DNA from 4 places in the Ensifer sp. ENS11 genome. Region 2 is predicted to be linked to each of the others. Evidence: riboswitches for the same ligand, from Rfam matches in the RefSeq annotation. Region 2 holds a riboswitch; each other region holds the start of a gene.
The links. Region 2 has a riboswitch for cobalamin ahead of IB264_RS13435 (CbtB-domain containing protein). Riboswitches for the same ligand answer to the same signal wherever they lie in the genome.
Positions count from the first base shown of each region.

Region 1: linked by a shared signal. The riboswitch ahead of IB264_RS07065 (aromatic ring-hydroxylating dioxygenase subunit alpha) and the one ahead of IB264_RS13435 (CbtB-domain containing protein) in region 2 are both predicted to bind cobalamin.
Region 3: linked by a shared signal. The riboswitch ahead of IB264_RS09440 (DUF1636 domain-containing protein) and the one ahead of IB264_RS13435 (CbtB-domain containing protein) in region 2 are both predicted to bind cobalamin.
Region 4: linked by a shared signal. The riboswitch ahead of cobU (bifunctional adenosylcobinamide kinase/adenosylcobinamide-phosphate guanylyltransferase) and the one ahead of IB264_RS13435 (CbtB-domain containing protein) in region 2 are both predicted to bind cobalamin.

Region 1 covers NZ_JACVAN010000002.1:601,847-608,901, reverse strand. Annotated here, with positions in the region: gene IB264_RS07080 (FAD-binding oxidoreductase) at 1-366, opposite strand, end outside; gene IB264_RS07075 (L-threonylcarbamoyladenylate synthase) at 519-1,493, opposite strand; gene IB264_RS07070 (DUF6656 family protein) at 1,580-2,179, opposite strand; cobalamin riboswitch at 2,496-2,698, shown strand; gene IB264_RS07065 (aromatic ring-hydroxylating dioxygenase subunit alpha) at 2,804-4,048, shown strand; gene IB264_RS07060 (hybrid-cluster NAD(P)-dependent oxidoreductase) at 4,050-5,144, shown strand; gene IB264_RS07055 (glycoside hydrolase family 25 protein) at 5,192-6,259, opposite strand; gene IB264_RS07050 (BA14K family protein) at 6,670-7,055, shown strand, end outside.
Region 2 covers NZ_JACVAN010000006.1:17,013-24,067, forward strand. Annotated here, with positions in the region: gene IB264_RS13415 (DUF1194 domain-containing protein) at 1-386, opposite strand, end outside; gene IB264_RS13420 (glucoamylase family protein) at 547-1,857, shown strand; gene IB264_RS13425 ((2Fe-2S)-binding protein) at 1,854-2,717, shown strand; gene IB264_RS13430 (CbtA family protein) at 2,793-3,587, opposite strand; gene IB264_RS13435 (CbtB-domain containing protein) at 3,785-3,961, opposite strand; cobalamin riboswitch at 4,004-4,273, opposite strand; gene IB264_RS13440 (TetR/AcrR family transcriptional regulator) at 4,272-4,964, opposite strand; gene IB264_RS13445 (NAD(P)H-binding protein) at 5,068-5,898, shown strand; gene IB264_RS13450 (DUF1772 domain-containing protein) at 5,895-6,374, shown strand; gene IB264_RS13455 (SDR family NAD(P)-dependent oxidoreductase) at 6,421-7,055, opposite strand, start outside.
Region 3 covers NZ_JACVAN010000004.1:33,950-41,004, forward strand. Annotated here, with positions in the region: gene IB264_RS09415 (SLC13 family permease) at 1-213, shown strand, start outside; gene IB264_RS09420 (NADP-dependent oxidoreductase) at 270-1,271, opposite strand; gene IB264_RS09425 (oxidoreductase) at 1,330-2,145, opposite strand; partial or broken gene IB264_RS09430 (winged helix-turn-helix transcriptional regulator) at 2,235-2,709, shown strand; gene IB264_RS09435 (DUF1330 domain-containing protein) at 2,999-3,292, opposite strand; cobalamin riboswitch at 3,480-3,696, shown strand; gene IB264_RS09440 (DUF1636 domain-containing protein) at 3,804-4,217, shown strand; gene IB264_RS09445 (ABC transporter ATP-binding protein) at 4,240-5,046, shown strand; gene IB264_RS09450 (ABC transporter substrate-binding protein) at 5,043-5,996, shown strand; gene IB264_RS09455 (iron ABC transporter permease) at 6,072-7,055, shown strand, end outside.
Region 4 covers NZ_JACVAN010000004.1:101,041-108,095, forward strand. Annotated here, with positions in the region: gene IB264_RS09750 (cobyric acid synthase) at 1-585, shown strand, start outside; gene IB264_RS09755 (trans-aconitate 2-methyltransferase) at 710-1,333, shown strand; gene IB264_RS09760 (adenylate/guanylate cyclase domain-containing protein) at 1,359-3,587, opposite strand; cobalamin riboswitch at 3,897-4,303, shown strand; gene cobU (bifunctional adenosylcobinamide kinase/adenosylcobinamide-phosphate guanylyltransferase) at 4,441-4,965, shown strand; gene cobW (cobalamin biosynthesis protein CobW) at 4,969-6,033, shown strand; gene cobN (cobaltochelatase subunit CobN) at 6,105-7,055, shown strand, end outside.

The DNA of each region.
Region 1 (7,055 bases), on a different contig from region 2:
GGCAAGGATGCAGCCGGCGTCGGCAACGATGACATTGCCGACGGGGTCGATGTCGCGAATCCGGTTCAGCCTCTGCAGCGACAGGACGATATCGGCCTTGCCCTCGCGCGGGATCTGACCCGCCACATGGCCGGTGTTACCGCCTTGCGGAACGATTGCCGTTCGGGTCGCGCTTGCAAGCTTCATGATGCGCGACACCTCCTCGACCGAACCGGGGCGAAGCACCATCGGGGTGGTGCCCTTGTAGAGCCCGCGGGATTCGATGAGGTAGGGCGCGAGGTCCGCCGGGTTCGTCAAGGCATTGGCGCTGCCGACGATGTCGATGAAGGAGGCGATCAGTTCGGGAGAGGGGAGCGTCGTCGTCATGGCCCTGCCTTCGCAAATGCGCCCGACGGCGCTACTGCATAATTCCTTAAATCGGAATCGAATTAAGGACAAAATTATGCAGCGGGTTTAGAGCGTTACAGCGTCCTTTGCGCGTCATATTTGACGCACGGCGCTGGAAAAGTGCCTGTCGGTCAGTCTCTGGGGGCGGCAGCACGCTGCAGCCGGTCGAGGATCGCCTCTCCCAACCCTTCCGAAGGGATGGGGCCGAAGGCGATGGTTGCGGAGCCGCTGGCATCCGCCCTCTTCATATAGTCGAAAAGATTGGCAGCTGCCTCGCGCAGGCTGCCTGCCGGGCTGAGGTCGAGTACGATCGCGGCGTGCTCTTCGCCGGGGAGCGACGCATTGCCGAACCGGATCAGCGCTTCTCCCGGACGCACGTCGGCGGCGTCGAGCCGGACAGCTGCGCCCGGCGCGTAGTGCGAGGCGAGCATGCCCGGGGCCTCGATAGTCGCTCCGGCGCTCTGCGGCCTCGAGACGGTAAGGCCGGTCAGCCTTTCGATTTCGAAGACGTCGAGACCGCCCGGACGCAGCAGGCGCAGCGCGCCGTCCTCGACCTTGATGATCGTCGATTCAAGCCCGATCTCCGCAGAGCCGGCGTCGAGAATGAGCTTGAGGCGCGGCCCGAGATCGGCTTCCACATGGGCAGCGCTTGTGGGACTGATCTTGCCCGACGTATTGGCGCTCGGTGCGGCGAGCGGGCGGCCGAAGCGGGCAATCACCCGACGTGAAAAGCCATCAGGCATGCGGATGCCGAGCGTGTCGAGGCCGGCCGAGGCAAGCGCGTGCACGGTGCTTGTTGTGCGCTGGGGCAGGATCAACGTCAGCGGGCCGGGCCAGAACGCTTCGGCCAGGCGCCGCGACAACGAATCGAATGTCACATGGGCTTCAGCCATCGCCATGTCTGACACATGCGATATCAGTGGGTTGAAGCGTGGACGCCCCTTCATCTCATAAATACGGCTGATCGCATCGGGATTGGTGGCGTCCGCTGCCAGGCCGTAGACCGTCTCGGTCGGAATCGCGACGGGCTCGCCTTCGGCAAGCACCGCACAGGCACGCTCGATCGCCCGTTCCGGCTCGGTCCGTGTATCGATGATTTCGGCCATGTCGCTTCCGTTTCCCTTTCCGAGGCTTCCTTAAAGGAGCCACGGTGAAAACAGAACGATTTTCTTCAGGCAACCGGGTCTGCGCTTCAGAGGCTGCGAATGATGCGCTTCAATGCCTCGTCGCGCGCGCCGAGCATCAGCACGTTCTTGAGCGCGACTTTCGGGTCGTCGGTACGAAAGAGCAGCCCGTTGTCGCGAACGCTGCGATTGATGGTCATCTGCCCCTCTGGCGCATCGGGCTCGATGGCAACGGCGAAGTACATTCGGGAATAGCCGGTCTGGATGCGTTCGAAGAAGTGTTTCTCGTCGCCGAGGTCACAGAAGAAGTTGGCGAAATAGAACGACCAGGTGACGTCCTTGGACGGGGCGAGATGTGTTCTCGCCGCCGTGACATGGCAATAGCCGAGATGCGGCCGACCGGTGAGCGTGCGGTGGAAGATCATCTTGGGAAACTGGATCGAGGTATGGAAGCCGTTCATCCGCTTGTGCGTCGTTTCGCCGGCGGTCGTCAGCTTGTGGGCGGTGCGCTCGGCAACCTCGTCATAGCTCAGATAACGCCGCTCGCGCTGCGACCATTGACGCCTTTCTATGCGGCCGGTGCGCAGGAACTCGGTGTGGACCGCTGTCTTCGGAGCGATCGTTGGCAGCTTCTCGGCTGCGGCGTCGTAGTATTTGAGCTTTGCCATGAACTTCAATGCGCTGTTTGCCGGTTCGGCCGGTTTCTCCGTCAGGCGACGCTAATGCATTATGGTTAATGGAAGATTTCACTCGCGTCGGTGGGCCTTGCCCCGCGTCACGGGAAGACATGTCGCAAAATGGCGAAGGATCCGCGCTTTCTCGCAAGCCTTGCCGGAAAAAGCGACAATTGCTCAATCCTTGAGCTATCCTATTGTTTACAATGAAAAATGATCAATCACAGGGCGTTTGGTGCGCTTGATGTGCTGTGTCGTCTTTCTGGAATCGGATGTCGTTAATCGGCAGCTACGACGATGGCTTCCGCGATTAGATATGCCTACTCAAGGTGCTGTCTTTTAGGGAAGGCGGAGAATTGGGAAGCCGGTCAAAACCCGGCGCTGCCCCCGCAACGGTGGTGGAGCGAAAGCCACGGCACAAAGCCACTGGACGGTTCCGTCCGGGAAGGCGCCGGGCTGGTCCTTGCGGACGGCTCCTGAGCCCGGAAACCAGCCTTGACGCGAACAGACCGTAACGGGTTGCGGCGGGCAGCCGGATCGGAGCCGTCATCGCACAGGCAATGCGCCCGTGCGGGTTCCAGTCCTGCCTCTCCGAAACAAGGCGAACGAGGACAGGACATGGACATCAAGGGCGATATGCTCCGCAAGCTGAAGGGTCGACGCGACGGCTACAGCCTCGACCGGGCCTTCTACATCGACCCCGACTACTACAGGCAGGATCTCGAAAGCATCTGGTACAAGGACTGGTTGTTCATCGGCCACGACTGCGAGATCCCGCGTGCCGGTAACTATTTCACCGTCCAGGTCGGCGATTATCCTGTCATTATCGTTCGCGACCGACAGGGCACGATCCGCGCCCTGCACAATTCCTGCCGTCATCGCGGTTCTCGCGTCTGCGCGCAGCACAAGGGCTCTTCGGCCAAGCTCGTCTGTCCCTATCACCAATGGACCTATGAGCTCGACGGCGCGCTGCTCTTTGCCCGCCAGATGGGCGAGGATTTCGACAAGGCGGCCCACGGCCTGAAGCCGATCCACTGCGAGACCGTCGGCGGTTACATCTTCATCAACCTGTCCGAGCAGCCGATGGATTTCGGCCCGTTCCGCGACATGGTCGCGCCCTATCTTGCGCCGCACCGCCTGGGTGAAACCAAGGTCGCCTTCGAAAGCACGATCATCGAAAAGGGCAACTGGAAACTCGTCTGGGAAAACAACCGGGAGTGCTACCATTGTGCCGCCAACCACCCCGAACTTTGCCGCACCTATCCCGAAGCGCCGACGGCGACCGGTGTGCAGGGCGCCAAGGATGATCCCGTCATTGCCGCGCATTGGGCGAAATGCGAAGCAGCCGGACTGCCGAGCGAGTTCCGGATGTCCGAGACCGGCCAGTTCCGCTCGGCGCGCATGCCGTTGATCGACGACGCCGAGAGCTACACCATGTCCGGCGCCCGCGCCGTGCGGCGGCAACTGTCGGCAGACGTTAGCCAGAAGCATATCGGCACGCTCCTGCTCTTCCATTATCCCTCGACCTGGAACCATGTGCTGGCCGACCACGCCATCACCTTCCGCGTCCTGCCGCTCGGCCCGGAGCTGACGCAGGTGACGACCAAGTGGCTGGTCAACAAGGACGCGGTTGAAGGCGTCGACTACAATCTCGAGCAACTGACGCATGTCTGGACCGAGACCAACGATCAGGACCGCCAGATCGTCGAGGAGAACGCCTTTGGTATTCGCTCGCCGGCCTACCAGTCAGGCCCCTATTCGCCCGAACACGAAGGCGGCGTGATGCAGTTCGTCGAGTGGTATTGCAAGTTCATGGAACAGCGCCTGCAGGGCGAGGCTGCTCCGCTTTCCCGGGTCGCCTGACATGCAGATGGCATCCTCGTTCCATCATTTCGACGAGCTTCATGTCTGGATCGACAGGCAGAACATGCTCGAATGCACATCGGCCGTGATCGAGACCGCCGATGTGATGACCTTTACCTTCCGGGCGGAAAAGCCGGCCTGGTTCCGCTATCTGCCTGGGCAGTTCGTCACGCTCGAGCTGCCGGTCGCCGACGAGCCGGTCATGCGCACCTACACGCTGTCGTCGACGCCCTCCCGGCCGTTGTCGATCGCCGTCACCGTCAAGGCGCAAGCCGATAGCATCGGCACGCGCTGGATGTTCGATCACCTGAAGCCCGGCATGCGGCTGAAGGCGTTCGGTCCGCTCGGCGATTTCAGCTTCGTGCGCCATCCCGGCGAAAAATATCTCTTCATATCGGCAGGCTCCGGCGTCACGCCGATGATGTCGATGACGCGCTGGATGGCGGACTGCGTTCCCGAGACCGACGTCACCTTCATTTCCTGCGCCCGCCGGCCAGACGACCTTCTGTTCCGCTCGGAACTGGAAGTGCTGGCGCGCCAGATGTCCGGGCTAAACCTCGGCTTCGTGGTCGAGGGGCATGAGTCAAGGCACGGATGGCACGGGCTGCGCGGCCGCATCGACGGCGCCAAGCTGCCGCTGCTTGCACCCGACTTCATGGAGCGCACAGTGTTTTGCTGCGGTCCGGAGCCGTTCATGCGCGGCGTGCGCGAGTTGCTGAAGGCGGCCGGTTTCGACATGAGCCGCTATCACGAGGAAAGCTTCCAGCCGGCGGCAGCACCGGCAGCCGAGGAGATAGCAGTCAGGGCAGGGGCGGCAGCCGACGCCGAAGCGCAAGGCGCCAAGGTGGTCTTCACCATGAGCGGCAAGGAGATCGAGGCCAAGCCCGGCCAGACGATCCTGCAGGCGGCGCGGGCCAACGGCGTCAGGATCGGTGCGGCCTGTGAAGGCGGCATCTGCGGTACGTGCCGGGTGATGAAAGTCGCCGGCGAGGTCGAGATGAACCACAACGGAGGTATTCTCGACGACGAAATCGATGAGGGCTACATCCTCGCCTGCTGCTCGCGGCCGCTTGGAGATGTACAGATCGAAGCCTGACAATGCTTGATGGTCGCGGGGAGCGTGTTCTTTCCGCGACCGACCCGTCAGCGGCTGGCCGCGGCCGCCAGCCGCACGGCGCGGTCGTGCCGACCGAAATCGATCGACCCGGTCGCCATCATGTCGACGCCTTCGCCGGCGGCGCTGGCAGCTTCGGCGCGGCTGATAAGCAACGGCTGGCTTTCGATTTTCGCCGTCGCCTGGGCAGCGCTGGCGGCGCCGACCCCGTCGTCGGCTCTGGCAATGAGAACGAGCGGCAGTGCCTTTTCCGGCAACAGGGCGCCGCCGGCCCAGATCGGTCGCAAGGTGGCGCTGCTCATAGCCGCGACATTGACGTCGATGTCGTCAAGTGTACCGGGCACACGATAGGGACAGCGGCGTTTGCCGCAATTGATCCCTGACGAGAATTGCCACAGCGCATAGCTGTCCCAGTTGCCGATCGGAAACACATTGCGGATATCCGGCTTGTAGCGGGCATACCACAGGGGTAGTCGCGACAGCAGTCGGTGCTTCGCGCGGTTGGCCGCGATGTATTTGGCCGTGACATGATTGGTGTAGAGCATCGGGTAGCGGCCGGTGCGGGTCTTGATATGTCCGGCAAAGATCGCCGCGTCTTCGAGCGACATGAATTTGTCCGGGTCGATGCCTTCGAGATCGAGCACCATCAACTCGTCGTCGCGCGGGCTCGCATAATCGAGAAAATGGTTGGCCTGATCGACCGGGTTGCCGGGGCGGGCAAGATGATAGGCGCCCCACAGCAGCCCATGGGAGCGGGCGATCATCCGCCGTGTCTGGTAGAGCTCGCGGCTGACGGCGTATTTGCGCCACATCGTCTTGCAGTGGGCGACAGTGTCGCCGCCATGATCGCCGGTGCAGGAGAAGCTTTCCGGCAGGCCGTCGGAGGCCTTGGCGATGAAGCCGGAGATACGCTTGTCGGAAAGCATTGTCTCCCAGTCGATGCTGTTCATTTCATAAGCGTCGACGATGATGGCGTTGGACTTCGACTTCCAGGGCTCCAGTTCGCCGGCGCGTGCGTTCACCGCCGCGAAAGCCAGACCCAGGAGGGTCGCGAGGCGCAGAATCATCCGTAAGGTGGAGATATACCGCTTTGCCATTCAGTGAGATTGCCGACTCTACAGTTAATTGATCGTAAATCCCAGTCCCCGAGCCGACTGTGCTTGAGACGGTGGCGAATGTATAGAGACTTATGGCTGTATATCAGAGGGTGCTTCTATTGCTGTCGCTGTCCCTTGTCGGTCCGATATCTGCAGCTCCATGTGTACTGTCACAGGCGTGAAGCCAGTCTCTTTCGCCGTCCGTCGAGGCGGCAGGCGAGTCAACTTTGTATGCCGGAACATGGAACAAAACCCGTCACTTAGACGTTAGCCGGCGACCGTTTTCGATCGGACCGTAATCAGGATACGTATCGACACGCGGCTGAAATCGCGCAAACTGGCGGTTGTGAAGGTGGCTCGCTGGCGTCGGAAGCGGCGCAAGTGCTCGTATGGAGAGTTATATGAGAACAATGACAGGCAAGTGGTTCGCCGCAGCGATTGCTGCCGCGGTCTTGATGACTTCGGCTGTGCCGTCCCAGGCTTTCATGCCGGCTCCGCTGCGTGTTGAACGGCAGAGTGATGCCACCGAGGTCCAGTATCACCGCCCCGGCTACGAACGGCGCGGCGGATATTATTATTACAATGGCTATCGCGGCTATAACTATCGCCGTCCGGGCTATCGTTATTATAATGGCTGGTGGTACCCGATGGCGGCCTTCGGCGCCGGCGTGATCATCGGCGGAGCCGTTGCCCAGCCGCCGCGCTACACGCGGCCTGCGCCTGCCTATGGCAGCCGCCATGTGCAATGGTGCTACGACCGCTACCGCTCCTACCGGGCCTACGACAACACCTACCA
Region 2 (7,055 bases):
GCTGTGCCGTAAGTGAGCGCGTTGGAGATCGAGGTGCCGCGGCGGGTGCCGACGGGGCGGGCCTCGATCAGCGCGGCAAAGGCGTCCGCTTCGGCGGCGTTGGAGATCACCTGCCAGGCAACGACGGAGGATTCGTTGACGGTGCCGGCCCATTCGAAATAGCCAAGGGCGATCCGGCCATAGCGACCGCTCGTTACCGCATTGAGGAAGTCGGAATGGCGCAGCGCCTGCACGTAGCCGGCGCGCTGGACGCGGGCTTCGTCCAGATCCATCGAGCCGGACATGTCGACGGCCAGCACCAGTTCGACATCGACGTCGGTGTGCGCGGCGGTCGATTGGGTCGGGCCACCAGTCAGGGAAAGGATCAACGCCAGCATGGTTAACATCGCTTCAACCCGTCATTGCGAGCCGCGTCATCTCAGGAAATGTAGCACAGGATTGGCTTATCGCGACTGTTTGGGGTTGGCTGACCTTCAATAAAAGGTGATATCGACAGGGTTTACTGCCGATCGATACCGTGCCGACGGGCCTGCATGAGCTGAGGATATGCTTCAACAGACACGGAATACGGAGCGTTTTCAGGTCGATAGGCTGCAGTCCGCCGCTTTCGACTATTTCCTGCGCTATAGCGATGCCGGCACCGGGCTTGTCGCCGATACGTCGCTTCCCGACGCGCCCTCAAGCATCGCTGCCACCGGTTTCGGGCTTTCCTGCTACCCTGTTGGCGTCGAGCGCGGCTGGATCGGGCGCGGCGAAGCGGCCGGCCGGGTGCTGATGACCCTGCGGTTTCTGGCGCAAAGCCGGCAGGGGAGCGATGCGCTCGCCACCGGTTATCGCGGCTTCTACTATCACTTTCTCCACATGAAGACCGGCGAGCGGGTGTGGCAGTGCGAGCTTTCCACCATCGATACCGCGCTGCTGATTGCCGGCGTTTTGACCGCAGGCGCCTATTTCTCCGGCGACAGTGCGGGGGAGCGGGAAATCCGCGCGCTTGCGGATAAGCTCTATGCCCGGGTGGATTGGCGCTGGGCGCTCGGCCGTGGCGAGATACTGACGATGGGCTGGCGACCGCCCGGGCGGTTTCTTAAGTATCGATGGCAGGGCTACAGCGAGGCACTGCTGCTCTACGTGCTCGCGCTCGGCGCGCCGCACCATGCAATCGGCCCGGAGCACTACCGCGAATTCACGGCCGCCTATGCGTGGACCACGGTCGACGGTGCGCCGCATCTGCAGGCCGCGCCTTTGTTCGTCCATCTCTTTCCGCAAGCCTGGTTGGACCTTCGCGGCATTGGCGATGCGCCGATGCGTGACGAGGCGACTGATTATTTCGACAATACCTGCCGGGCGATCGCGCTGCAGCGAGCCCATGCCGAGCGCAATCCCGGCGATTTCGCCGGTTACGGCGGGGATATGTGGGGCCTCAGCGCCTGCGGTGGACCGGCGGGGCGGCAGCGGCTTGTCGATGGGCGTTGGCAGCGGATGCTCGGCTATGCGGCGCGCGGCGCGCCCGGTGGTCCTGACGATGGCACGCTGGCACCTTGGGCACCGGTTGCCTGTCTGCCTTTCGCTGCCGATGCGTCGCAGTCGGCACTCGCCGAGCTCGAGAACTGTTACCCGGACATTCTGTGCGAGAGCCGGTTTCCCGGCGGGTTCAATCCGAGCCTGCCCGGTGTGGGCCCGGAGGGTTGGGTCGACGACCGCGTGGTCGGGCTTGACCAGGGGCTTGTCGTGATGATGATCGAGAATGCCAGAAACGGTTTCGTCTGGGAGCTGACGCGCAGCATTCCGGCCATACGGCGCGGATTGCAGCGGGCGGATTTTCGCGGCGGCTGGCTTGAGACCAGGGAGACGGCATGAGCTTGGGCCACGAGCGGCAGGACGAGCGCCCGGCGGAGGACGAGGCGGACGCGGCGTTGCGCCAGAGCGCCCTTGGCGTTCTCGCGCACCTGCAGTCGTCTTTCCCCGAAGTGGGCTTTTCGCTCGGGGCCGCCGGCGACGTATTTCTTCCCGAGGCGCGGTTCTGGGTGGAGGAGGGCGTCGGGCTTGAAGACAGCCTTGCCTATCAGGATCGCTTTGCCGAGGGCATGGACGACAAGATCCGCGCCGCCCATCTGATTGCCTTTTACAGCAACCAGCTCACGCTCGCGCTTGGCGGCCTCTATCTCGGTGGGGGCATCGTGGCAGCCGTTCGCGGCCTTCGCTTCGAAGAATTTTCGCGGGCCTATGGCGAACGGCTTGTCGCGGCCAAGCGGTTTCATTTCAGCCTTGCCTTGCCCGCAGCCGGGGATCATGCCCCGGCGACTGCGGACGTCTTCGGCGAAACCTTCGCTGCGCATCTGGCGCCGATCGTCGTCATGTTGAAGCGTCGCACCGGCCTGTCCTCGGGCGCGCAATGGCGGCTTGCGGCGGATTCGCTTGCCGGTGGGTTCCTGGAGATCGGCCGCGTCCTCGGCGACGAGGAGACCGCGATGGCGAGGGCGCTGGCGATCGTCAAGCGCGCGGGTACGTCGCTATTTTCCGACAAGCTCCGTTACGAGGACATCGTGATCGAGATCGGCGGCAATCATGCGCTGTCGCGCACCTATCGCCTGCGCGGCGGCTGCTGTCTCTATTATCGAACGGAAGGTGGCAGCTTCTGCGACAGTTGCGTGATGCTGGCGCCGGACGACCGCCGCGCGCGGTTGCAGGCGCATCTGCTGGCATTGCAGGCGCGCTGAGACATCTCGACGACAAAGCCCCTGATATCGGCGATATCAGGGGCTCCGGGTTGATGGCGAAATCTGGCCGGTCTGTTACGCCTTGGCGAAACGATCGTTGATGAAGCCCGACACGACGCCGAGAACAATCCAGAACGCGAGCGTGGTGGCAAGGGCTGCCACGGCGAATTCAGCGCCGAGCACGGCCGGCACATTGCTGGAGATGTCCGACGGTTGCGGCGCGCCATAGACATGCGGTGCCGCGATCAGCACGAGGCCGATGATCTTGGCGGCGATCTCTTGCCGCAAGACCAGCAGATAGAGACCGGCGGCAGACAACAGCACGGTTGCACCCCACCAGACCTGGCGGTCGCCGAGTTCCGCGGCCGGGAAGCCCGGCAGTTCCGGCGGCAGACCGATTGCCGGCAGCATGTGCACGGCAAGCCAGCCGCAGGCGCCCCAGAGCGCGCCGTTCCTGAGCGTGATCGGGTAGCCGATGACGAGGCTGACGCCGGCGAGCAGCAGCGCGAAGCCGGAGCCGGTCACCAGATTGGCGATCAGCGTGCCGGAAAAGCGGCTCATGCCGAACATGATGCCGCCTTCCTCGTGTTCGCCCTCATGGGCGTAGGCAGGCGTGATCGGCGACAGGGCGTCAAGCAAAGCGCCAATCGGCGAAACCGCCTTCAGCGACGAATGCTGGTCGTGGTTTGCTGCGGCCGGATCGGCCGTTCCCGGCTGAACGGCTGGTTGTTCGCCGGCGGCCGGTGCCTCGCCTTCGAATTCTTCCGCGTGCAGGATCAGCGGTACGACGCGCAGTTCCTGGGCGCCGGTCATGAAGACACCGGCAATCAATCCAGCCACGATCGCGGCCAGAAGCGTTCTGACAATCATTTTCGATATCCCTCGATATCGGCGCGCCATGCATCTGGCAGGCAGCGCCGTGTCCCACTGGCAAATATGCGAACGGCTCCGTCCGGCAGATCTTCAATCTGCATCAGACGCGAGCAAACGCGTCCGGCTGTCTGCCGGAAGCGTTTTTGTCCGCAGCTATGTCGATGCGGAACGCAAGTCGCGTCCCGGAACATCGCTTAGTGGCAGGGGAAGCCATAGGAGTGGCGGGTGTCGTGCGCGGTATCGTGCAGCACGGCCGAGTTCGCCAGGCCTGCGCCGAAGACGAGGAAGCCGCCGATGAGGAGCGCGATGATACCTGCGGTCAGACGATCGCTGAGGGAGAGCGGAATGCTCGAAACTGTAGATGTAGCCATGACAACCTCCGTGATGGCGTCGGGATCTTTCCCGGTTTGGGCCCTATGCCCGCATCGACTGGCAGGTTTCCTGGCTCAGGACGTCGGGTGAGATCACCCTGGATTTGCCTCGCCTTCCCAGAGCAAGGGCCGCCCTCTCGCGGTCTTGTCTCCAGTGGCTTCTTCCGGATCGCTCCGGAACGGCGCATTCACGTCGCTCTACAGTCGCGGGGTCGGCCGTGATTTGAATGCCCAGCATGGGTCCATCCGTCACGTTCCCGTTTACTCCCGAAACGCGTTCGCGTTGCGGGAACCAATCGATCCACGATGATTAGGATCGCACCCCGGAGATGTCAATTAGACTTGCGCCGCCGCCCGGTCCATCCGCGACAAAATCACGAAGGATCATGCGTTTATAGGCTTCGACGATCTGGTCGCCCTCTGCTCTGGTGACGGAGACCGCAAGCCGCATCGTGCAATCGCCGAGATGCATGATCAAAAAGGCGGCGCTGTCGATCGTTTCGCGCGGCGTGTCGGGCGCAAACCGAGCCCAGACGTCGGCCAGAAGCTGGCCGCCGGCACGGCTTTGCAAAAGGTCGATCTCGCGCAGCGCCTTGTCGGCCTGCATCGCTGACCAGATGTCGCGCATCACAGGCTCGGCCAGGAACATATCGTAATAGATGTCGAACAGCATGGAGAAGGCGTCACGCAGTTCCGAGATCGACGTCACCTTGGCAAGCTCGGCCCCGATGCATTCATTGCAGACCGCATTGTAGCGCTCGGCCAGCGTGCGCACGATCGCCGCCTTGTCGGGGAAGTACTGGTAGAGGGAGCCGATCGAGATTCCAGCCTTTTCAGCGACTTCGCTCATGCGCATGGCGTCGCTGCCCTTCTCCTGGATGATCGCCGTGGCGCAGGAAAGGATGTGCTCGACGCGCTCGCGGCTGCGCTTCTGGCTGGGCGTGCGGCGCAGCGCCGGCTCGTCGTCAGCGGGGATTGTGGAAGGGCTTGCATCGGGAATCATGAGTAATGCTCACATTTTGACTTGACTCCTAAAATACGAGGATTTATCACATTTGCAAATGTGAGAGATGCTCATGTTTTGCAATCAACCTCAGGAGGAAGCGATGACTGACAAACTCACACTGGTTCTGGGCGGTACGGGCAAGACGGGGCGGCGGGTGGCGGCCCGCCTTGAGGAGCGGGGTATCGCGGTGCGCATCGGCGCCCGTTCGGCATCGCCTTCCTTCGACTGGACGGATGAGGCGACCTGGGCGCCCGTGCTTGAAAATGTCGAGCGCATCTATATCAGCTACCAGCCGGATCTGGCGGTGCCGGGCGCCGTCGAAACCATCCGCAAATTCTCGAGGCTTGCCGTTCGCTCGGGCATCAAGCGGCTGGTGCTTCTGTCGGGGCGCGGCGAGGACGAGGCGGAAGCGGCCGAGCGCGAACTGCAGGCCTCCGGCGCCGACTGGACGATCATCCGGGCAAGCTGGTTCTTCGAGAATTTCAGCGAGGATTTTTTGACCGATTCCGTTCGCAGCGGATCGGTGTTCCTGCCGCCGGATGAGATCACCGAACCCTTCATCAGCACCGACGACATCGCCGACGTGGCAGTTGCAGCCCTTCTGGACGAGGGGCATGTCGGCAAGGTCTATGAGCTGACAGGCCCGCGGCTGATGACCTTTGCCCAGGCCGTGGCCGAGATCGCGACGGCTGCCAACCGCCGGATCGGCTATCAGTCCGTGCCGGTTGCCGACTTCACGGTGCAGTTGCGGGCCGACGGATTGCCTGATGACTATGTCGAACTCATCCGCTATCTCTTCACGTCGGTGCTCGACGGGCGCAATTCGCAAGTGACGTCCGATGTCGAGCGCGTGCTTGGGCGCAAACCGCGCGACTTCGCCGACTATGCCCGGGAGACCGCTGCAACTGGTGTCTGGAGTATCGCCGCATGATCCCGCTGATCCCCGCTCTGGCGTTTGCCGCCGCAATCGGCTCCGGCCTGATGGCCGGGCTGTTCTTCATCTTCTCGGTCTGCATCATGCAGGCTTTGTCGCGGCTGCCGGCGGAGCAGGGGATCGCGGCGATGAACGCCATCAACGTGGTGATCCAGAATCCGCTGTTCCTCAGTACCTTCATGGGCACGGCGCTTCTGGGGCTCGCGCTGGTCGTCGCGGCCTTCATCTGGGGCGGTAACGGCAGCCTGCTGCTGGCGGCCGGCGGCATCGCCTACGTCGCCGGCGTGCTGATCGTCACCATTATCTTCAACGTGCCGATGAACGATGCGCTGGCGGCTGCCACGTCTGGGCAGGCTGCCACCGAAATCTGGCAGCAGCACTACCTGACCGACTGGGTCTGGTGGAACCATGTGCGCACGATTTCCTCGATCGGCGCTCTGGCGCTGTTCATTCTGGGTTTTGCGCGCAGCTGAAGAGAACGACCGACGCGACCCTGTGAAGGTCCGCCGGTCGTTCATTTCAATCAACCAGCGAGCCGCAGGTGAGGTTGGCGATCGCGCCGGTCATGGCGCCCGCCCGGTCCGAGGCGACGAAGGCGGCATAGTCGGCGACCTCGTCGAGCCTCGGGAAACGGCCGAGCAATGTGCCGGACTTTGCCCGACCGTCGAGCATCTCCTCCACAGTGGTATCGAACCGGTCGGCAAACCCTTGAAAGACGGCGCGCGCATGCGAAGCTGGCAGTGCCTCGGGAATGGCATCCGGCCGCAGGCAGATGACGCGGATGCCATGGCTGCCGAGTTCGCCGGCGAGAATGCGCGAGAAGGTCTCGATGGCGCCGCAGGTGGTGCCGTAGCCGAGGAAACCCGAGCCGGACATGCGCGAGCCGGGCGTCGAAAGCGTCAGGATGACACCGCTGCCGTTTCTTTCCATCTGCGCTGCTGCCGCCTTGGCGGTGATGAAGTTGGCGCGGGTATAGGCTGCAATCGGGTGCTCGAACTGTTCCAGCGTCAGCTCAGAAAGCGGCGGGCCCTGAATGTGGGCAAAGCCGACAGCGGTCAGGACCACGTCGATCCTGCCGGTTCGGTCGACAACCGATTGCGCATGCCGCTCGACGGCGGCTTGATCCATCACGTCGAGGACGTCGAACTCCGCCT
Region 3 (7,055 bases), on a different contig from region 2:
ACGCTTGGCTACCGCCCCGAAGCCTTCCTGATGGCGGTTGCCATTGGCGCAGGCTGCGATTTCCTGACCCCGATCGGCCACCAGTGCAACACGCTGGTCATGGGCCCGGGCGGCTACAAGTTCAGCGACTATCCGCGCCTCGGCCTGCCGCTTTCGGTGGTGATTGTCATCGTCAGTGTGCCGGCGCTGATCGCCGTCTGGCCGCTGCGCTAATCGCCTTCCTAAAGGTAGTTGCTTCCTCTAACGGCAATCGGACCGGACCCCAGACGTCACTTCACAGCGACGACGACTTTCCCCTTGGCACGCCCCGTTTCGACATAGTCCAGCGCCTCGTTGGTCCTCTCGAACGGGAAGACCCGATCCACTACCGGTCGTATGGCACCTGTGTCGATCAGGGAGGTGATCTGACCAAGCTGCCCACCGTTGGCCGTCATGAAGTGGAAGGAGTAGCTGATCCTTCGGCGCTTCGATTTTCTCCTGATGCCGAAACTCAGCAGGCGCATGACCTGTTGAAGCAGCCAGCCAGAACCGTTCTGCCGCGCGAAGTCCGGATCGGGCGGACCGGAAATCGAAATCAGCTTCCCGCCCGGCTTCAGAACAGCAAGGGATTTCTCCAGCGTTTCCCTCCCTAGGCTGTTCAGCACGACGTCATAGCCCTGCAGCACTTTCTCGAAGTCATCCTTCTTGTAGTCGACGACGACGTCTGCGCCGAGACTTTTCACAAGAGCGATATTTGGTGTGCTCGTGGTCGTCGCCACATATGCCCCAAGATGCTTGGCAAGCTGGATCGCGATCGCGCCCACACCACCGGAGCCGGCATGGATCAGGACCTTCTGTCCCTTTTGCAAGTTGGCCCGCTCGACAAGCACCTGCCATGCTGTCAGGGCAACAAGCGGAATGGATGCGGCCTCGTTCATACTCAGATTGTTCGGCTTCATCGCTACATCGGCCTCGTCCATGGCGATGTACTCTGCAAATGTCCCGATGCGATCCTGGGCCGGGCGTGCATAGACCTCGTCACCAGGCTTAAATCGCCGGACATTGGCCCCGACCCTGACCACCACGCCCGCTACATCGTTGCCCAGCACCAGTGGAAGGCGGTAGGGAAGGATGACCTTGAACTCTCCGTCCCTGATCTTATTGTCCAAGGGGTTCACGCCGGCGGCATGAATCTCAACCATGACATCGTTCTCACGCAACTCCGGCTGTGGGCCTTCGCCGAGCCGGAGAGCGCCGCCTTTCAGATAGCGATCGATCAGGAATGATTTCATCAGACTAACTTTCGTTTCTATGGTGAGCCGGCAGCGCCAGCAGTGCGGCGGCGACAGCTCAATCGGGAAGTCTGCTGAACTTCCGAAGGTTCTTGTCGACGATGGACTCGGGCAGGAAGCGACGCATGAAACGGACTTGTCCTGCAGCTTTTCCGGCGGTGTAGCGTCGTTTGGGCGATGCCGCATTGGCGGCCCTTACGACGGCTTCGGCGACCACCTCGGGTGCATCGCCCTTCGCGACGATGTCGCGCATCAGCCTCTCCGCGTCGGCGCGAACCGTGTCGTAAACGGCAAGCGGGCGGTCCGGTCGCGTGATGTTCTCTTCGAAGGATGTGCGGGTTACGCCGGGCTCGACAAGCACGATGCGGATGCCTTGCGTTCGCACTTCGTGGTCAAGAGACTCCGAATAGCCTTCGATGGCATGTTTGGTCGATGCGTAGAGCGCATTGTAGGGGGCGGGGATCAGCCCGAGTATGGAGCTGAGGTTGACGATCCGTCCTCGATGCTGCCGTCTCATCGTGGGCAGCACCGCATTTGTCATGCGTATGATGCCGAACACGTTTACGTCGAAGACGGCTTTCGCCTGTTTCGTCGTGGATTCCTCAGCGCCGCCGAGCAGTCCGATCCCGGCATTGTTGACAAGAAGATCAATCCGTCCTGCGCGACTTAGAACCTCGTCGACGGTTGTCTGCACCGATGCGTCATCGGTTACATCGCAGATCAGCATCGTGATCCCGTCCGGGGTATCGGGCATCGGCTTTCGGCTGGTACCGAAGACACGGTAGCCATCGTGCCGCAGCGCTCGTGCTGTCACCAACCCAATGCCTGAGGAAGCGCCCGTGACCAGGGCAATGCCGCGTTCTGTCTTGCTCATCGGCTTGTGCTTTCATTTTATCATGGAATATCGCTGAACATTCAGTTACTATTAAATTAGTAGTTAGTCACTATCAAAAAGATACTAACATGAAAAATCTGTCGAGCCAGCCATGCCTGATCGCCAGGAGCCTTGCGCTTGTGGGGGATGCCTGGAGCATGCTGATCATGCGAGATGCCCATGCGGGCCTGACCCGCTTCGATGATTTCCGCAAAAGTCTTGGTATCGCGCCGACGATGCTGACGGGGCGGCTTTCAGCGCTGACGGAGGAGGGGCTGCTGGAGAAACGCCGCTATTCCGATCGTCCGCCACGAGACGAATATGTCCTGACCGAAGCTGGCCAAGACTTCCTGCCGGTTCTGTTTGCCATCGGCGCGTGGGGACGCAAGCATCGCGGCGGGGGCGAGGTAACCCGGTTCTTCGACGCCGAGACCGGAACGGAGATCGATCCCGTCACCATCGACCGGGCGACCGGCGCTCCAGTCGGGACACGTCCCATTCGTATCGCCGCACCGGAATGAGGCACCCCAGGCAGATGAAGTATCGCCTGACAACGCCTCTTGAAATCGCTTCCAGCACAGAGTTGCCGGTCCGTTGGTCGAGCAATGTCTTATGACCGTCGCCGGCAAACGCTGATGCCAGATTAATAGGTCCGGTTGACAGTCGCGATCGATCGTCCTGATGGCGTGAGAAGTGCTCTGCCAATGTGCGTCGCAGGCATCATTCGTTAGCTTGTGTTGTATTATGATATTACATAACAGATGAATATGAAAATATGCCGCATGTTGATATGCCAATGCCGCACCTTTGCGGTAAACGTCGGAAGCTGCTGGAACAATGACGGCCCGACTGCTTAGGTGGCAACGCCTTCCAGCGTCATGATCCGCGTCTTGGCGCAGCGCTCTCGGATCGCCTTGAGGCGTTGATACGCCGGCGAGTTGTACCACTCGAGCAAGGAGTGCATGTCCGGGAACTCGACAATGACGAGCCGGTGCGGCTCCCAGTCTCCCTCGAGCACCCGGGTAGCGCCACCGCGCCCCAAATATCGGCCACCATAGCGCGCCTCCGTTGCCGGCACTTCCCGTATGTATTCTTCAAAGGCCGCGGCATCGGTGACCTCGACATCCGCAATCAGATAGGCGGCCATGGCAGATCTCCTTTTCCACACAGGCGCCATCGAAGGATACGCCCGTTGGTCGGTGCGGGCGAGTTGGTCAACATATTTTTGTGTTGAATAATGTTATGTTATCACATAACAAATGCGCATGAAAAAATGCGACATGTTGATAGGCCAAGGCCGTGCTGTCGCGGCGGTTGTCACCTCCGCCGAAGTGTGCGACGAAGGCTTTGATGGTGCTGCAACCGCGACAATGCGGAAGCGGCTGAAAAGGGAACACGGAGCGGACGACCCAAATGGGGCCGAAACCGTGGCTGCCCCCGCAACTGTGAGCGGAAAGCGCATTCACACCATGTCACTGGCGATCAGCCGGGAAGACGTGGATGCGCCGCGACCCGCGAGCCAGGAGACCTGCCATCGAACCGATCAACCACAACGGACGGGGTGTTCCGATGGAAAAGAACTGGTTTTTGCGCGACGGTCATCCGTCATCATGCCGCGTTGCCACATTCTCTCCGGACCAATCCGGAGGAGAAGAGACATGGCCAATCCGGTTTCCCGACAGCACACGATAACGGTCTGCACCGATTGCCGTTTCACCGGCGGCCCATGCCGTCCGGGAGCGGATCTGATCCAGCGGCTGAACCGCAGTATTGCCGCGCTCGGCGAGCCGCTCGACCGGGATTTCTCCATTACTGGGACGGTCTGCATGGCCGCGTGTACCAGGCCTTGCACCATCGCTTTCCAGGCAACCGGCAAGGCGACCTACCTCTTTGGCGATATCTCGCCCGAGGAGGATATCGATGATCTCGTCTCGTTCGCGACCACCTATGCCGGAAGGGGCGATGGCATGACGCGGGCGGCCGAGAGGCCGCGCGGGCTCAACGGCAAGACGCTGGCGCGCATCCCGGCAGCGATGCTGGTCTCCGAAGACATCGGCTGGCATTTCCAATGATGGCGCGGGGAGGGACGAGCCGATGAGCTGCACCGCGACAGGGGCCGGGCTTCGGGTCCACGCCCTGGATTGGGGACCGCGCCCGGACCTGCGGCTGGTCCGCGAGATCGACTTTGCCATTGCGCCCGGCAGCCGGCTTGCCATTCTCGGGCCGAACGGTGCCGGCAAGACCTCGCTGCTGCGCTGCCTCTATCGCTCGGCCCAGCCGATAGCGGGCGCAATCGAGGTCGATGGCGTCGACATCTGGGCGATGACGGCGCGCGAGGCGGCAAAGATCATTGCCGTCGTGCTGCAGGAAATGCCGAGCGACTTTCCCTTCAGCGTGCGCGACGTGGTGATGATGGGCCGCATCCCCCGGCGTGAGGGCATGAGCGGCTGGACCGCGAGGGACCGCGAGACGGTTGCGCACGCGCTCGAGCATCTCGATCTCACCCACCTTGCCGGGCGGCAATTCGCGACGCTTTCGGGCGGCGAGAAGCAGCGGGTGCTGATCGCCCGGGCGCTTGCCCAGCAGCCGCGCATCATCATTCTCGACGAGCCGACAAACCATCTCGATATCCGCCACCAGCTCGAAATTCTCGAGTTGTTGCAGACGCTGCAGCTGACGATCGTCACCACGCTGCACGACATCAACCTGGCAGCCGAGTTCGCGACCGATGTGGCGATCCTGACGGAGGGACGCATGACGGCCTTCGGCCCGCCCGAAGACGTGCTCAACCCACAAGCGCTTTCCGCCGCCTTCGGCGTCACCGCCACTGCCCACAACAATGCCGTTTCGAGCGGCGCACGCTTTTCCTTTTCACTTGCTCGACAGGAACTGATTTCATGAAGACCTTCATTGCCCATTCCGCCTTTGCCCTGCTGGTTCTGGCGGCAACGCCGGCGCTCGCCTATCCCGTGACCGTCAAGAGCTGCAACCGCGAGGTGACCTTCGATTCAGCACCGAAGCGCGCCGTTTCCAACGACGTCAACCTCACTGAAATGATGCTGGCTCTGAAATTGCAGGACCGCATGGTCGGCTATACCGGCGTATCCGGCTGGAAGACGCTGGACGAAAAGCTGCGCGAAGGCGTCAAGGCGCTGCCGGAGCTTTCGGAAAAATATCCGACCAAGGAAGTGCTGCTCAATGCCGACGCCGACTTCTACTTCGCCGGCTGGAACTACGGCATGAAGGTCGGGGGCGAGGTGACGCCGGAAACGCTCGAACCCTTCAAGATCAACGTCTATGAGCTGACCGAATCCTGCATTCACGTCATGGCCAAGGGCAAGCCTGTCATGGACGACATGTTCGTCGATATCCTCAATCTCGGCCGCATCTTCGGCGTCGAGGATCGGGCGCAGGCGCTGGTCGACGGTTATCGCCGCGATCTCGACAAGATCACTGCAGACACCGGCGGCATCGAACGCCCGACCCGCGTCTTCGTCTATGATTCCGGCGAGGAGAAGCCGTTCACGTCAGGCCGGTTCGGTATCCCGACGGCAATGATCGAGGCGGCGGGCGGCGTCAACGTCATGGACGACATCGAGAAGAGCTGGACCGAGATTTCCTGGGAGCCGGTGATCGACAAGAACCCTGAGGTGGTGGTGATCGTCAACTATGGCGAGGTCACCGCCGAGCAGAAGATCGCCTTCATGAAGAGCAACCCCGCCTTCAAGAACATCGATGCCGTCAGGAATGACCGCTTCGTCGTGCTCGATTATGTCGAGGCGACACCGGGTCCACGCAACATCGATGCCATTGCGCGCCTTGCCAGGGCCTTTCACGGGCAGGCGATGTAACCGAGGCGGCCTGCGGGAGCATGCCGTTTCGCATGCTCCCGCCTTTCCATTCCAATAATTGACCAGGGACGGACTGTGAAAACCACGACCGCCATTCTCGCGGCGCTGCTGTTGCTGTGCCTGACGATCACTGCCGCCGTCTCATGGGGTTCAGCGCCCATCCCGGTCTCGACCGTCTGGTCGATCATCGCCTCGAAGCTGTCGCCCGGCAGCGTCGACGTCGTCTGGTCGGCGGGGCGCGAAAGCATTGTCTGGGACGTGCGCCTGCCGCGTGTCGTGCTTGCCGGGCTGGTTGGAGCCGGGCTGGCCTTGACCGGCGCCGTGCTGCAGGCGGTTACCCGCAATCCGCTTGCCGATCCGCATCTGCTCGGTGTGTCCTCCGGCGGCGCGCTCGGCGCGATCATCGCGCTACTGCACACCGGACTCATTCTCGGCCTTGCCACGGTGCCGCTGTTTGCCTTTGCCGGCGCGCTGGCTGCGACCGCACTTGTTGCGCTCGTGACAAGGGTGCTCGGCACCAATGCCGACCGGCTGGTGCTATCAGGCGTGGCCGTTGCCTTCACCTTGACGTCTGTCGGCAACCTGATGATTTTCCTCGGGGATCCAAGGGCGGTGCATACGGTGATTTTCTGGATGCTCGGCGGTCTCGGGCTCGCGCAATGGCCGCATCTTGTCTATCCCGCGGTGGTGCTGACAGCCTGCCTCGGCTACCTCGTGCTGAGGGCGCGCGAGATCAATGCGCTTGCCATGGGCGACGAGACGGCAACGACGCTCGGCATTCCCGTTCGCCGGTTCCGCCTCGTCCTCTTCGTCGTCACCGCACTTCTGACCGGGGTCATGGTCGCTTTTTCCGGCGCGATCGGCTTTGTCGGCCTGATGGTGCCGCATTTCGTGCGGCTGTTTGCCGGCAGCGACAATGTCCGGGTCATCCCGCTTTCGGCCTTCGTCGGGGCGCTGGTGCTGATCTGGGCGGACCTCTTTTCCCGCGTCGTCATGGCGCCCGAGGATATGCCGATCGGCGTCATCACCGGGCTTGTCGGCGGCATGGCTTTTATTGCC
Region 4 (7,055 bases), on a different contig from region 2:
GCCGCTCTCGTCGTCATCCCTGGGTCGAAATCGACCATCGGCGATCTCAAGGATTTCAGGGCGCAGGGTTGGGATGAGGACCTCAAGCGCCATGTGCGGCGCGGTGGCCGGGTGATCGGCATCTGCGGCGGCTACCAGATGCTGGGCGCGCGCGTCACCGACCCTCTCGGCATCGAGGGCAACGAGCGGGAAATCAAGGGACTTGGGCTGCTCGACGTCGAAACGGAAATGGCGCCGGAAAAGACCCTGCGCAACAGCCGTGCCTGGTCGCTGGAACACGACGTGCCGCTCGAAGGCTATGAAATCCATCTCGGCCGCACCACGGGTCCTGACTGCGACCGCCCTTCGATCCGCATCGACGATCGCGCCGATGGCGCCCTTTCGGCCGACGGACGGGTGATGGGAACCTACCTGCATGGGTTGTTTTCCAGCGATGCCTACCGTGCTGCCCTGCTCAAAAGCTTCGGCATCGAAGGCGGCATCGGCAACTACCGCCAGTCGGTCGATGCGGCGCTCGATGACGTCGCCGCGGAGCTCGAGGCGGTGCTTGACCCGACGTGGCTCCATCAACTGCTCGGCAATTGAGGCCCGCCCGCAGCATTTGCAGCACGCGCGCGGGGCGTTAAGATGCGTCGCGGACTGCGTGCCGCAGGCGCCGACACATGCAGACTTCTGACCACGGGATGACCGGCGCAACAGGCGGTTTGCAATGAGTGACGACGAGCGGCGTGCGCATTGGGATGCTGCCTATGCCTCCAAGGACGAGGCGGGCGTCAGCTGGTTCGAAGGCACGCCCGAGGTGTCGCTGCGGCTCATTCACGAGTACGGGCGGGGCTTGCCGGCATCGCTGATCGATATCGGCGGCGGTGCGTCTAGATTGGTCGATCGGCTGCTGGAGGAGGGCGGATGGTCGGTCGCGGTGCTTGACCTGTCTCCAACCGCGCTTGGCGCCGCACGAGCCCGGCTCGGCGCGCGCGGCGAAGCGGTAGAGTGGATCGCCGCCGACGTGACCGACTGGTCGCCTTCGCGGCAATACGATATCTGGCACGACCGCGCCGCGTTTCACTTCCTGACCGGTGCGGCAGAGCGCGCGGCCTATGTCGAACGTCTTTGTGCTGCCGTGAAGCCTTCCGGACACGCCATCATCGCCACCTTTGCGCCGGATGGGCCGAACCGCTGCAGCGGTTTGCCGGTGATGCGCTACGACCCGGCGGCGCTTGCCGAAGTAATCGGGCCGTCCTTCCGGCTGGTCGAAGCGATCAGGCACCAGCATAAGACGCCATGGAATTCAGTGCAGGCTTTTCAGTTCAGCGCGCTGCAGCGGGTACGGTAGCGGTAGCATGGGCGAGCGCAAGGGGCTAGCGGACCTGCGAGAACGTGAACGCCCTGTCGCCGTGGTACCATATGAATTCGTTTTCCTTGCCGCTAAGTCCTCCGGGATTTCGCAGCACCATTCCGCAGAGGTTCGTTGTCTTGAGCCACAGGAAGCAAACCTCGTCCCTGTCAAACTTGACCTCGACATCGGTCATGCGACCAGCGCCGATGGAAGCCCAGCCTCCTGTCAGAGTGGCCACGCCCCCGGTTGAAATGACAGCCTCATGTTCCTCGCCCGAGTCCAGCATGCGTCCATGCAGCCGATGCCCCAGGAATAGTGAGCGGGCTTCGTCGGCTTCCAGTCTGTTCCTGCCTACGAAGTCGGCGTTCATCAAGGTCTCAGGCACGCCGGCCAGGCGCAGTCCCCGGTAGAAGAGCTCGCTATCCGCCAGCTTTGCCAGATCCATGGGCGGGCTGGTCGAGATGGTGGCGGCAGTGCCACCGCGTGCGAGGCGAAGCGCGTTGAAACGAGTGATCGCTGCCTGCGCTTCCGTGTTCCGGCCGAGGTGCGCGTAAGCGGAGGCGAGAAGAAGGAAAGAACCGTCATCCTGAGGATTGAGTTCGATGCTGCGCTTCACCGCAGCCACCGACGCCTCGAAATCCTCCAGGCTGAACTGCGTCAGTCCAAGAACGTAAATGAAGAAGGACGGAGAGTGCGGATCGAGGCGCATGGCCGTACGGATATAGGGCAGGGCCTCCGCTGGGCGGCCGGCGGAGGTCAGCACGAAGGCCGTCAGCGCGTAGCTCCAGGAATCGCCGGGTTCGAGCGCGATCGCTTCCTTGAGTTCGGCGAGCGCATCGGCATGCTGCCAGGCCGCTTCGGACAGGAGAGCGGCCGCCTGATAGGCGAGCGCTGTTTTGTGTTTCTGCGCGGTCCTTAGAAATTGTAGCGCCTTGGCTCTAGCTTCGATCCGCGAGATATCAAGCCGATAATGCCAACGCCACAGGTAGACGCGCGCGTAGACCATGGCGGCGGCGGCATAGGCTCGTCCATAGGCAGGATCGAGCGCAATCGCCTGCTCGAAAAAAGGCACTGCCTTTGCAAAATCTTCGGGGGTCGTGCGCCGGTGATGCTCCCAGCCGCGCAGGAACGCATCGAAGGCCGCCGGGACCGTCGTTTCCTTGCGTCCGAAGGCCATCTGCTCGTCAGGATTCAACCGAAGCGCAAGCGCGTCGGCAATGCCGCGCATCACTTCGTCCTGCAGCGCAAAGACATCGGAAAGTGAACCGTCGAACTTGCCGGCCCAAACGTGGCCGCCGCTGAGAGAATCTATGAGCTGAGCATTGATCCGTAGCTGTTCTCCGGCACGCTGCACACTGCCTTCGAGGACGTATCGGACACCGAGTTCCTTGGACACCTGCCTGGGTGTCACCGCCCTGCCCTTGTAGGTGAAGGTCGAGTTACGCGCGATAACGAACAAGCCGGATACCTGAGCCAGCTCGGTGACAAGGCCATCGGTCATGCCATCGGCGAAATACTCCTGCCTGGGATCGTCGCTCACGTTGGCAAACGGAAGCACCGCGATCGACGGCTTGTCCGGCGCGGTCAGGTTCGGTGGTTGTATCTGGACCGTTTCCACAGGCGACTCCCAGGGCCGCCACCAGGCCACGCCGGCAGCAGCGCCGAGCACGACAGCAGACGTAACGAGTGCCGCCCAGCGCTTCGCGTGGCGCCCAGCGACCTTTACGCTGCCGGGGCGGGCTTCGTTCAGCCCCAGCCGGTAAGTCCGCACCGGCTTTTCGATATGCTTCAGGCGTTGTTCGCCGAGAAAGACGAAGCCGACATCGAGGTGCTTCTCGACCTGGTCGTAGGCGGTGCCGGAGATGATGATCCCACCCGGTTCGGCGAGGCTCTGCAGGCGCTCGGCAATGATCACTCCATCGCCGTGAATGTCGTCGCCTTCAACGATGACGTCGCCAAGATTGATGCCGATGCGGAATTCCAGTCGACCCTGATCGGAGCCGCGGCTTTCGGATTTCGCGCGCTGAACCTCCACCGCACAACGGACCGCCTCGACGACACTCTGGAACTCGACCAATAACCCGTCGCCCATGGTCTTGATCAACCGCCCGCGATGTGCGGCAATCCTTTGTTCGAACAGGCCGTGCAGATCGGCCTGAAAGCGGGCACACGTACCCTCTTCGTCGGCTTGGGTGAGCAGTCCATAGCCGGAAACGTCGGCAATCATCACGGCGGTGAGCCTGCGTTCCATCTGCCTTCCGGATAATCGAAACGACTTTCGGCTACTCTATCGCAATATCTGACGTTGCTAAAATAAAGTTCAGTTGCCGTGGAGCGTCCGCTCCGACGTCGACTACAGCGCCGCGCGTCTTACTGGACGCGCAAAGGTCGCTGTAACACTTTGAATTGCTGCATGTTTTTATCCTTAGGTCGAATACCATCTAAGGATAAAAACATGCAGGAGTGGCCTTTGCGGCCTGCTGCCGGCAAATTGTCGCGCGCCGCATCTCGACGGGTGGCGTGTCGCACGCGTCGATTGACTTTGCGGCGCCCGCTTCCTAATCATCTGACGTTGGATGGTTTCCCCGGATCGTGGCGATGCGGGGGAATAATTGGGAATGTGACGGATGGACCCAAATCGGGCATCCTTATCGCAGCCGACCCCGCGACTGTAGAACGGTCAGGGTTCGCCATCGGGCTGATAGCCGGCTTCCTTTCGATTGCATGGGGCAATCGAAGGCGGTTTGGAATTCAGCCGGAAAAGCCACTGGCGTGGCTTCGTGATCAGCCGGGTTGGACGCCTCTTCTTCTACGAATCGTCCGCCTTTCACGAAACCAGAAAACGCCGGGAAGGTGAGGCGGGCCGTTCGGGCCCAAGCATCGGTCTTCGCGTGATCACGCGGGGCGCGATGTGGTGGACTCGTGACGCCGTGAGCCAGGAGACCTGCCGTCCGACAGGGGCATTCCGCCCGAAGGGAAGCCCGCTTCCCACGCCATCACGGAGGTTGTCTTGGCTCATCGATCGTTTCCCGAACGCGCCGTCGGCGCGGTGAAATCCTGTTGCCGCTCGAATTCGCGACCAAGCGCGTGAGGCTGCAACGCACATGAGCATTTCCCATGCCGGGCCGGTTCTGGTCCTCGGCGGTGCCCGTTCCGGCAAATCCAGCTTTTCCGAAAGGCTCGTCGAAGCCTCCGGGCTCGGCATGCACTATGTCGCGACCGGCCGTGCCTGGGACGACGAGATGCGCGAGCGCATCGACCATCACCGGGCAAGGCGCGGCGAAGGCTGGACGACGCATGAAGAGCCGCTCGACCTCGTTTCGCTGCTGACGCGCATCGATGACGAGAACCGCGTGGTGCTCGTCGACTGCCTGACGCTGTGGGTCACCAACCTGATGATGGAAGGGCGCGACATGGCGGCAGAGTTCGCGGCCCTTGCCGCTTTCCTGCCGGAGGCGCGGGCGCGCCTCATCCTTGTTTCCAACGAAGTCGGCCTCGGCATCGTGCCCGAGAACCGCATGGTCCGCGATTTCCGCGACCATGCCGGCCGGCTTCACCAGATCGTTGCGGAGAAATCCGCGGAAGTTTACTTTGTCGCGGCCGGATTGCCGCTGAAAATGAAGGGTTGATCCATGACCACTGCCAGAGCCAACCAGGGCAAGATCCCGGCGACCGTCATCACCGGCTTCCTCGGTGCCGGCAAGACGACGATGATCCGCAATCTGCTGCAGAACGCCGATGGCAAGCGCATTGCGCTCATCATCAACGAGTTCGGCGATCTCGGCGTCGACGGCGACGTGCTGAAGGGCTGCGGCGCAGAAGCCTGCTCGGAAGACGATATCATTGAGCTTACCAATGGCTGCATCTGCTGCACGGTTGCCGATGATTTCATCCCGACCATGACCAAGCTGCTCGAGCGCGAAAATCGTCCTGACCATATCATCATTGAAACCTCGGGCCTCGCTTTGCCGCAGCCGCTGATCGCCGCCTTCAACTGGCCTGATATCCGCAGCGAAGTCACCGTCGATGGCGTCGTCACCGTGGTCGACAGTGCCGCCGTTGCCGCCGGCCGTTTTGCCGACGACCATGACAAGGTCGATGCGTTGCGTGTCGAGGACGACAATCTCGACCACGAAAGCCCGATCGAGGAACTGTTCGAGGACCAGTTGACCGCCGCCGACCTGATCGTGCTCAACAAGACCGATCTGATCGACGCCTCCGGCCTCAAGGCCGTGCGCGACGAGGTCGCTTCGCGCACTAACCGCAAGCCAACAATGATCGAGGCGAAGAACGGCGAAGTTGCCGCTGCCATCCTGCTCGGCCTCGGCGTCGGCACGGAAAGCGATATCGCCAACCGCAAGTCTCACCACGAGATGGAACATGAGGCCGGCGAGGAGCACTCTCATGACGAGTTCGACAGCTTCGTCGTCGAGCTCGGCGCGATTGCCGATCCGGCAGGTTTCATCGATCGCCTCAAGGGCGTGATATCAGAGCATGACGTGCTGCGCCTCAAGGGCTTTGCCGACGTGCCCGGCAAGCCGATGCGCCTGCTGATCCAGGCCGTTGGCGCCCGCATCGACCAGTATTACGACCGTGCCTGGGCGGCTGGCGAGAAGCGCGGTACGCGCCTCGTCGTCATCGGCCTGCACGACATGGACGAAGCTGCGGTGCGCGCCGCCATCACCGCACTCGCCTAACTCCTTGAAGCAACGCAATTCCAGGAAAGCCATTTCACGCTTTTCCTGGAATTGCTCGAACGGACAGAAACATGCATCTGCTTCTCGCCCAGAAAGGAACGATCGCCGACGGCAACGAGGCGATCGACCTGGGGCAAACGCCGGCCGACGTGCTTTTCCTGTCGGCCGCCGACACCGAGCTTTCGTCGATCGCGGCGGCCCATGGCCGGCGCGACGGGGAGCTGAGCCTGCGCATCGCCAGCCTGATGAACCTGATGCACCCGATGTCGGTCGACACCTATGTCGAGCGCACGGCAAGGCATGCAAAACTCATCGTGGTCAGGCCGCTCGGTGGCGCCAGCTATTTCCGTTATGTGCTGGAAGCATTGCATGCCGCCGCCGTCACCCACCGCTTCCAGATCGCGGTGCTGCCCGGCGACGACAAGCCCGATCCCGGCCTCGAGCCGTTTTCGACCGTTGAGGCCGACGACCGCCAGCGCCTCTGGGCCTATTTCACCGAGGGCGGCGCTGACAATGCCGGCCTGTTCCTCGACTACGCCGAGGCGTTGATCTCAGACGCGGAAAAGCCGCAGCCGGCAAAACCGCTGCTCAAGGCCGGCATCTGGTGGCCGGGCGCGGGCGTCATCGGCGTCAGCGAATGGAAGGCACGTGTCCAAGAGCGGATGGTCGCGGGGGAGGGATTCGAACCCCCGACAGTCGGGATCTGCTTTTATCGCGCCCTGGTCCAGAGCGGCGAGACCCGGCCGGTCGAAGCGCTGATCGAGGCGCTTGCCGCCGAAGGCATGCGCGTGTTGCCGCTGTTTGTCTCCAGCCTCAAGGATGCCGTTTCGGTCGGCACGCTGCAATCGATTTTTTCCGAGGCGGCACCCGACGTGGTGATGAACGCCACCGGCTTTGCCGTTTCCTCGCCCGGTGCCGACAGGCAGCCGACCGTGTTGGAATCAACCGGCGCGCCGGTGCTGCAGGTGATCTTCTCCGGATCGTCGCGCGCGCAATGGCAGGCCTCGCCGCAGGGGCTGATG